2 regions of the Desulfohalobium retbaense DSM 5692 genome follow, and region 2 is predicted to be linked to the other one. Evidence: predicted binding sites of a transcription regulator. Region 2 holds the regulator's gene; the other holds the start of a gene.

Region 1 (4,420 bases), 770 kb from region 2:
CGACCAGGTCCAGGCCTCCCTGGGCATTATCACCCAAAGTCTGTTTTTCTTTCTCGTTGTGGCCATGGCGCTTGCCAACGGGGCTGTCGCCTCCATCAGCCAATCGCTTGGGGCCGGGCGAGACAAACGGGCAGCGCGCTACGCCATGCTGGGGATCGCCCTGGTCGTCCTGGCCAGCAGTCTCCTGGTGCTGGTGGCCATCCCGCTGAACGGACCGCTGCTGACCCTGCTGCGTGTCCCGGAAGCTATCCGCCCCATCACCGACTATTTCCTCAAAGTCTACCTGCTCCTGTTGCCCCCGTATTATCTCTTTATCATGGGCAACGCCATTTTTCGGGCCCAAAAACAGGTCCATTTACCGCTCCTGGCCATGATCCTGGTCACCACCGTCAATATTCTCGGTGACTTCGGTTTGGGATTTGGTCTGTGGGGGTTGCCGCGCATGGGCTATAAAGGCCTGGCCTGGGCCACCTTTTTCTCCGTCAGTGCCGGGGCCCTGTTCGACCTGTTCATCCTGGCCCGCCGCGGCTGGCTCCGGCCCAGCCACTTCCCGCCGCTACGCTGGATCCGTCGCGGTTTGCCCTATCTCTTTCAGGTCGCGTGGCCGGCTGGCATGCTCCAGATCCTGTGGCACAGCGGCTACCTGGTCATCTATGCCCTGACAGCCAGCTTGCCCCACGGGAATATCACTGCCTTGGCCGCCCTCACGGCAGGATTGCGACTGGAATCGATCCTCTTCCTGCCCGCTTTTGCTTTCAATATGACCGCCTCGATTCTTGTCGGGCACTACCTGGGTGCCGGCGATGTGGACGGAGCTCGCGGCATCGGCTGGCGTACCTGGGGTCTTGGTTGCGGGGCCATCACCCTGCTCACCGCCTGTCTGTGGATGGCCATCGATCCCTTGTCCGCGGTCCTGGCGCCCCAAGCCGCAGTTCAAGCCGAAACAGCACGCTATCTGCAGTTCAATTTTCTGGCCATCCCCTTCACGGTGACCAGCATGATTTTCGGCGGTGTCTTTAACGGCGCCGGAGCCACGCGCTACAACATGAAGACCATCGGTGGCACGGTCTGGCTGGTGCGCATCCCCTGCGCCTATATTCTAGGCCATCTCCTGCTGGGCACGGCAACCGGGATCTGGGCGGCGATGCTCATTTCCCAGAGCCTGCAGGCCATCATCATGCTCTACCTGTTCAAAAACAAAGATTGGTTCCGCTTCAGTATGCACGCTCACAAACTGCAACCGAGCACAGGAGTTCGGCATGCCGCTCACTTTCCGGCCACTCTCCCTTCAAAATCTAAATAATTACGCTACGCTTTTGCACCAAACGCCCCAAAAGGCGTCAGATTACAGTTTTGCCAATCTCTGGGCCTGGCAGGAAGAATACGACCTGCAATGGGCGTGGTCAGCAACCCACAATCTGGTCTGGATCCGGCAAAACAGGCCCGAACCGGTGTACTGGGCTCCTGTGGGGCCGTGGCAGGAGATCGATTGGGCCCGCGCCGTGGCGGAACTTCCCGATGTAAAGACCGTCCCGTTTATCCGCGTTCCCGCTCAACTTGGCGAGTTGTGGCAGACCGCGCTGCCCGGTCGCGTGACCCTGGCCGAGGAGGAAGACCACTGGGATTATATCTACGCGGTCCAGGACCTGATTGCCCTGCGGGGCAACAAATTCCACAAAAAAAAGAACCTGCTCAAACAATTCCACAAAAAATACGACTTCCGCTATGTCCCCCTGACCTCCGAGCGGTGCGAACAGGCTCTGACTTTGCAGGCCGAATGGTGCATGTGGCGCGATTGTGAGGCGTCGACCACCTTGGAATCCGAGAATCAGGCTATTGTCAAAGTGCTCACCGACTGGGATCGCTTGCCCGGACTAATGGGTGCCGGCCTTCAGGCCGATGGGCATATGATCGCCTTCACCGTCGCGGAGCCTTTGGACGAGGAAACGGTGGTCATCCACTTCGAAAAGGCCTGCCCGACCTACAAGGGGGTCTACCAGGCCATCAACCAGATGTTCCTCGAAAATGACGCCTCGGACTTCACCTACGTCAATCGCGAACAGGATCTGGGGGACGAAGGACTTCGCAAAGCCAAAAAATCCTATAATCCTTGCGGATATCTTAAAAAAGTCCAAGCCCGCATTGCCGGGGCCCCCGACGGTGATCGCTAAAAAATTCCAAAAAGTCGTCGCCCGGTATCTTGACAGGTCCCCCATCCGACCTTAGCTCCACGCTAGCCTTTTCTTGACTTGGGACCACCCGGTTTCCAAGCAGGGAATTCTTTTTGGCCCAGGTTAGCACTCCCCTGACAGGAGTGCTAACAACAGGACACCCCAACGAACTGAGATAATGGAGGAGACGTTATGAACCTGAAACCGCTGCACGACCGCGTTCTTGTCAAACGCGTCCAGGAAGAAGAAACCACCAAGGGCGGCATCATCATCCCCGACACCGCCAAGGAAAAGCCCATCAAAGGCGAAATCGTGGCTGCCGGTCCGGGCAAGGTCGCTGATGACGGCAAGCGCATCGAAATGACCGTCAAGACCGGGGACAAGGTCATGTTCAACAAATATGCCGGCACGGAAGTCAAGATCGACGGCGAGGAATTCCTCGTTATGCGCGAAGACGACATCCTGGCCACCATTGAAGACTAACGCTCGCTAACAGCACACAAGGAGGAAGACATATGGCTGCGAAGACCATCAAATTTGGCGTAAAAGCCCGCGAACAGCTGCAACAGGGTGTGGACCAACTGGCTCAGGCCGTAAAGGTCACCCTTGGCCCCAAAGGCCGTAATGTCGTTATTGAAAAGTCCTTCGGTTCCCCCACGATCACCAAGGACGGTGTCACCGTTGCCCGCGAGATCGAACTCGAGGACAAGTTTGAAAATATGGGCGCTCAGATGGTCAAGGAAGTGGCCAGCAAGACCAGCGACGTTGCTGGTGACGGCACCACCACCGCCACAATCCTGGCCCAGAAAATTTTCAGCGAAGGCTTGAAGCTTGTTGCCGCCGGCCGGAACCCCATGGCCATCAAGCGCGGCATCGACAAGGCCGTTGAAGCCATCAACAAAGAATTGGCCGACTTCGCCAAGCCGACCCGCGACCAGAAAGAGATCGCCCAGATCGGCACTATCTCCGCCAACAACGATCCGACCATCGGCAACATCATTGCCGAGGCCATGAACAAGGTTGGCAAGGAAGGCGTTATCACCGTGGAAGAGGCCAAGGGCCTGGACACCACCCTGGACGTGGTCGAAGGCATGCAGTTCGACCGCGGCTACCTCTCCCCCTATTTCGTGACCGACTCCGAAAAAATGGTTGCCGAGTTGGAAGATCCGCTCATCCTCATCAATGAGAAGAAGATCTCCAACATGAAAGACCTCCTGCCCGTGCTGGAGCAGGTGGCCAAAATGAACAAGCCGCTGATGATCATCGCCGAGGAAATCGAAGGCGAAGCCCTGGCCACCCTCGTGGTCAACAAGCTGCGCGGCACCCTGCAGGTCGCTGCGGTCAAGGCCCCCGGCTTTGGCGAACGCCGTAAGGCCATGCTCCAGGACATCGCCGTTTTGACCGGCGGCAGCGTCATTTCCGAAGATGTGGGCACCAAGCTTGAAAATGCCACGGTCAACGACCTCGGCAGCGCCAAGCGCATCAACATCGACAAAGAAAACACCACCATCGTGGACGGCGCTGGCTCCTCCGACGACATCAAGGCCCGCATCAAGCAGATCCGCGCTGAGATCGACGAAACCACCTCCGATTACGATCGCGAAAAGCTCCAGGAGCGTTTGGCCAAGATCGTCGGCGGTGTGGCCGTGATCAATGTCGGCGCTGCGACCGAAACCGAAATGAAAGAAAAGAAGGCCCGCGTCGAAGACGCCCTGAACGCTACCCGCGCTGCCGTTGAAGAAGGCATCGTGCCTGGTGGCGGCGTGGCCTTCATCCGCACCCAGCATGCCGCTAATTCCGTCAAACCGGCCGACGAAGACGAAAAGGCCGGTGTCGATGTGGTCCGCGCCGCTGTGGTCGAACCCCTGCGTCAGATTTGCGCCAATGCTGGCTTCGAAGGCGCCTTAATCGTGGAAAAAGTCCGCGAGCACAAGGACGGCTACGGCTTTAACGCCGCCACTGGCGAATTCGAAGACCTGCTCAAGGCCGGTGTCATTGATCCTAAAAAGGTCTCCCGCACCGCCCTGCAGAACGCCGCTTCCGTCGCCTCCCTCTTGCTGACCACGGAAGCTGCCATTGCCGACAAACCTGAAGACAAGGACAGCGGTGGCGCTCCTGCCGGTGGCGGTATGCCCGGCATGGGCGGCATGGGCGGCATGTACTAAGCCTCCCCACTGTCCTCTCAGTTCCCTGCAAAACGGCCGGAGTCACGCGCTCCGGCCGTTTTTTTGGGCCACGTACAAATCCCT
Region 2 (4,420 bases):
CGGGCCTATGTCATGACCTACGATTTCCCCGGCATCGTCACCCGGTGCTCGAATAATTACGGTCCGTACCAGTTCCCGGAAAAGCTGATCCCCCTGATGTACCTCAAGGCCAGGGCGGGGGAGCACCTGCCGGTCTATGGCGACGGCGGCAACATCCGCGACTGGATCCATGTTGCTGACCATTGCCGCGGAGTGGACACCGCGCTCCGCCACGGCCGCCCCGGCGCGATCTACAATTTTGGCGGCGACGCCGAGGTCAGCAACCTTGAATTAGTCAAACTCCTGCTCCGCCAGCTCGACCGACCCGAGTCCTTGATCCGCTTCGTCACCGACCGTCCCGGACACGACCGGCGCTACGCCATGGATTATACACGGACGCACAAGGAACTCGGATGGCAGCCCCAGATCAATCTGGAGCACGGCCTGCAAGCCACAATCGACTGGTACGGCCAACACGACCACTGGCTGAGCGAAGTCCAATCCGGCGCCTACCGGCAATTTATGGATCGTTGGTATGAACGACGCTAACACCGACCAGACAGCCGTCGTCTTCGGCGGCAAACGTGGACTGCTGGGGCAGGCCCTGGTGCAAACCCTGCAAGAACAGGGATGGCGGGTCTGCGCCCTTGGCCGTGAGGATGTGGATGTCGATTCCCAGGAAGCCCTGACGGATCTCCTCTCCCGGCTCCGGCCCGGCGCCGTGTTCAACACCGTGGCCTATACCCAGGTCGATGCGGCGGAAACCGATGTCCAGAACGCCCGGCTTCTGAACCAAAGCTTTCCCTGCCGTCTTGGACGGGCCCTGCCCTCCCCGGAAATCCCTGTGGTCCATTTCAGTACGGACTTTGTTTTCGGGGGCGACCAGCGCACGCCGTACACCCCGCTGGATACGCCCCGGCCCGGAACTGTCTATGGCAAAACCAAGCTCGAAGGGGAAAAAGCGCTTTTGCAACTGGACTTGCGCCGGTTGTTCATCGTCCGCACAGCCTGGCTTTTTGGACCGGGAAAAGAGAATTTCGTCTCGAAGATGCTCAAGCTGTCCGCCGAGCATTCCCGACTCCGCGTTGTCCACGACCAGATCGGATCCCCGACCTATACCCTGGACCTCGCGGCCTACACACTCCACCTCCTTGAAAAGACCCCCGCCGGACTGTACCACATCGCCAACAGCGGACGGGCAAGTTGGTGCGAGTTGGCTTCGGAGGCCCTGGCCCTGTACGGCAGTTCCTGCCAAGTCGAGGCCATCACCGCCGCCGAATACCCCCAGCAAGCTGTCCGGCCAGCCTATTCGGTTCTCGACAACACAGCGTTTTCCCAGGCGACCGGAATCAAACCCCGCCCTTGGCCGCAAGCCCTGCGGGATTATATTTACCTGAGTGTGGAGTGCAGCGGCTAAACAACCGAAAGGCTGACGGCATGGATCTTTTTTCCCGCGAACAGACCATCCTGCGGATTATCGTCGAGGCGTATATCGAAACGGCCTCGCCGGTCGGTTCGCGCTATGTCGCCCGTCATTCCGGCCTGGACCTGAGCCCCGCCAGTATCCGCAATTCCATGGCCGACCTCACCGAGGCCTGTTACCTCGAACAGCCCCACACTTCGGCCGGACGCGTGCCCACCGGGCGGGCATTTCGCTTTTATCTCGACACCATTTTACAATTGCGCGCCCTGAGTTTTGATGAAGAATCCTTCATTCAGCACCGCTTGGGGGCTCCCGGACTGGAAATTTCACAGCTGCTGCAACGGGCCGCGAAGCTGCTGGCCTCCTTATCCCGGCAGGTCAGCATGGTCCTGGCTCCACAGCATGATACCATCCGATGGCAGCAGATCGATTTTGTCCGCGTCCGGGCTGATACGGTCATGGCCATCCTGGTCGCTCAGGGCGGCATCATCAGGCAACGGTTGATTTCCGTCGAGGAACCGTTGTCGCAAGACGATCTCATCGTTTTGAGCAACTATCTCAATACCCATTTCCGGGACCGCCCCATCCACGAGGTCAAGACCGCTATTTTACACGAACTCCAGCAGGTCCACGGGGCCCTGGACGCCCTTACGGCTCGCGCCCTGCAGCTCGCTGGCGCAACCTGTCTGGAAAGCGACAACGACCGCAACCTTTTCGTCAACGGGACATCCCGAATCCTCGACCATCCTGAATTCGCGGATCTCCAGAACGCTCGGGAACTCCTCTCCCTTCTGGAAGAACGCACCCGCCTGTATACCCTGCTTGACAAAATCTCCTTGGATCACCCGGCGGTCACCCTGGGCAACGAATTCGACGACAAACAGCTCCAGGATTGCTCGGTTGTTTCCGCTCCCTACCGGCTTCACGGCCACCCTCTCGGCCTGGTCAGCGTCATCGGTCCCATGCGCATGAATTACGCAAAAGTGGTTCCGGTGGTTGACTTCACCGCTCAGATACTTACTCAACTACTCCAAAGCAGATAACGCGACGTGAAACGGGGCTGCCCCCGTCCATTATCCTGCGCTACTGTCCGGTCTCCACCACAAATCCGCCAACCCGGGATCACCGGCAAGGAGCGTATCGTGCTGGGCCAAAACAACGACAAGGAATCAGGAGCCCTTTATGAAGCAGAAAAACACCCCCAACGAACAGGAACAGCAGGCCGCTGAAGCGCAAGAAGTGGAACAACCCGCTGAAACGGTCCCCGGCGAGGAACTCACCGACGAGGAACTCTACGCCCTGTGCCAGGACCGGATCTGTCCGGATTGTCCTCAGATGCACGAGGCCAAAAATGAAAAACTCCGCGCTTTGGCCGATGCTGAGAACTATAAGCGCCGCATGACCAAGGAAAAGGACGACCACGTCAAATTCGCCTCGGAAAAGGTGCTCGAGGATATCGTCCCCATCATCGACACCCTGGAACTCGCCCTGCAACACGGCAGAAATGTCGAGGGCTGCCAGGATGTCGTTCAAGGGGTTGAAATGACGCACAAGCTATTCCTGGACACCTTGCAGAAGCACGGCCTGGATCAACTCGGCAGCACCGGGGAAGAATTCGATCCCGCGATCCATGAGGCCCTGGCCGAAGAAGAGCGCGCCGACATGGACAAGGGCATGGTCTGCCAGATCATGCAGCGCGGCTACCGTCTCAAAGGGCGCCTGTTGCGTCCCGCCAAAGTCATGGTCAGCAAAAATTGTGAAAATTCGTAATCGCCCCCTTTACTAACGGCTGACCCGACTTACTTTGGTGTTGCAGAACAGAATTTTGATTGCGAAAGGAGGCTTTTCATATGGGCAAAATCATCGGCATAGACCTGGGGACAACCAACAGTTGTGTCTACGTCATGGAAGGCAAGGAAGCGAAGTGCGTGAACAATCCCGAAGGCGGGCGCACGACCCCTTCCATTATCGCCTTTACGGATAAAGAACGCTTGGTCGGCGATATCGCCAAACGCCAGTCGGTCACCAACCCGGAACGCACGGTTCACGGGGTCAAGCGACTGATGGGCCGCGATTACGACGACCCCCAAATCAAGGAATGGCGGGAAAAGAGCCCCTACAAGATCGTCGCGGGCTCCAAAAACGACGCCTATGTCGAGGTGGAGGATAAAAAGTACAGTCCTCCGGAAATCTCGGCCATGCTCCTACAAAAGTTGAAAACCGACGCTGAGGCCTATCTCGGCGAAACGGTCACTGATGCAGTCATCACCGTGCCGGCCTATTTCAATGACAGCCAACGGCAGGCCACCCGTGACGCCGGGCGTATCGCCGGTTTGGAAGTCAAGCGGATCATCAACGAACCGACCGCTGCTTCCTTGGCTTACGGCCTGGACAAGAAAACGAACGAAAAGATCGCTGTCTTTGACCTTGGCGGCGGAACCTTTGATATCTCCATCCTCGAAGTCGGGGACAACGTCGTTGAAGTCCGCTCCACCCACGGCGATACCTTCCTCGGGGGCGAGGACTTCGACCAGCGGATCGTGAACCACCTGGTCGACGAATTCAAAAAGGAAAACGGCATCGATCTTTCCGCTGACCGCATGGCCCTGCAACGGCTGCGCGAGGCTGCGGAAAAGGCCAAGAAAGAACTCTCCACCTCCATGGAGGCGGAGATCAATCTGCCGTTTATCACCGCCGACCAGACCGGCCCCAAGCACATGAACATGAAGCTTTCCCGGGCCAAACTCGAGGCCCTGGTCGAAGATCTGGTCGAGCGGACCATGGCGCCGTGCAAGACCGCCTTGCAGGACGCCGAACTCAAGGCCGGAGAGATCGACGAGGTCATTCTCGTCGGCGGCATGACCCGCATGCCCCTGGTCCAGAAAAAGGTGCAGGAATTCTTTGGTAAGGAACCGCACCGCGGCGTGAACCCCGATGAGGTCGTGGCCATGGGGGCGGCCATCCAGGGCGGCATCCTGGGCGGCGACGTCAAGGACGTGCTCCTGCTCGACGTGACCC

What was found. The regulator HrcA, encoded in region 2, represses chaperone genes, less so after heat shock. The targets are predictions, from matches to a motif close to TGTTAGCACTCNNNNNNNNNGAGTGCTAACA.
Region 1: a site for HrcA is predicted at 2,293-2,323, ahead of groES (co-chaperone GroES). Genes of this name have one in related genera too.

Annotation. Positions count from the first base shown of each region.
Region 1 is NC_013223.1:2,470,455-2,474,874, forward strand. Features, by position in the region: gene DRET_RS10860 (MATE family efflux transporter) at 1-1,303, shown strand, start outside; gene DRET_RS10865 (DUF2156 domain-containing protein) at 1,260-2,171, shown strand; gene groES (co-chaperone GroES) at 2,364-2,654, shown strand; gene groL (chaperonin GroEL) at 2,687-4,336, shown strand.
Region 2 is NC_013223.1:374,874-379,293, reverse strand. Features, by position in the region: gene rfbB (dTDP-glucose 4,6-dehydratase) at 1-528, shown strand, start outside; gene rfbD (dTDP-4-dehydrorhamnose reductase) at 515-1,396, shown strand; gene hrcA (heat-inducible transcriptional repressor HrcA) at 1,417-2,445, shown strand; gene grpE (nucleotide exchange factor GrpE) at 2,585-3,172, shown strand; gene dnaK (molecular chaperone DnaK) at 3,253-4,420, shown strand, end outside.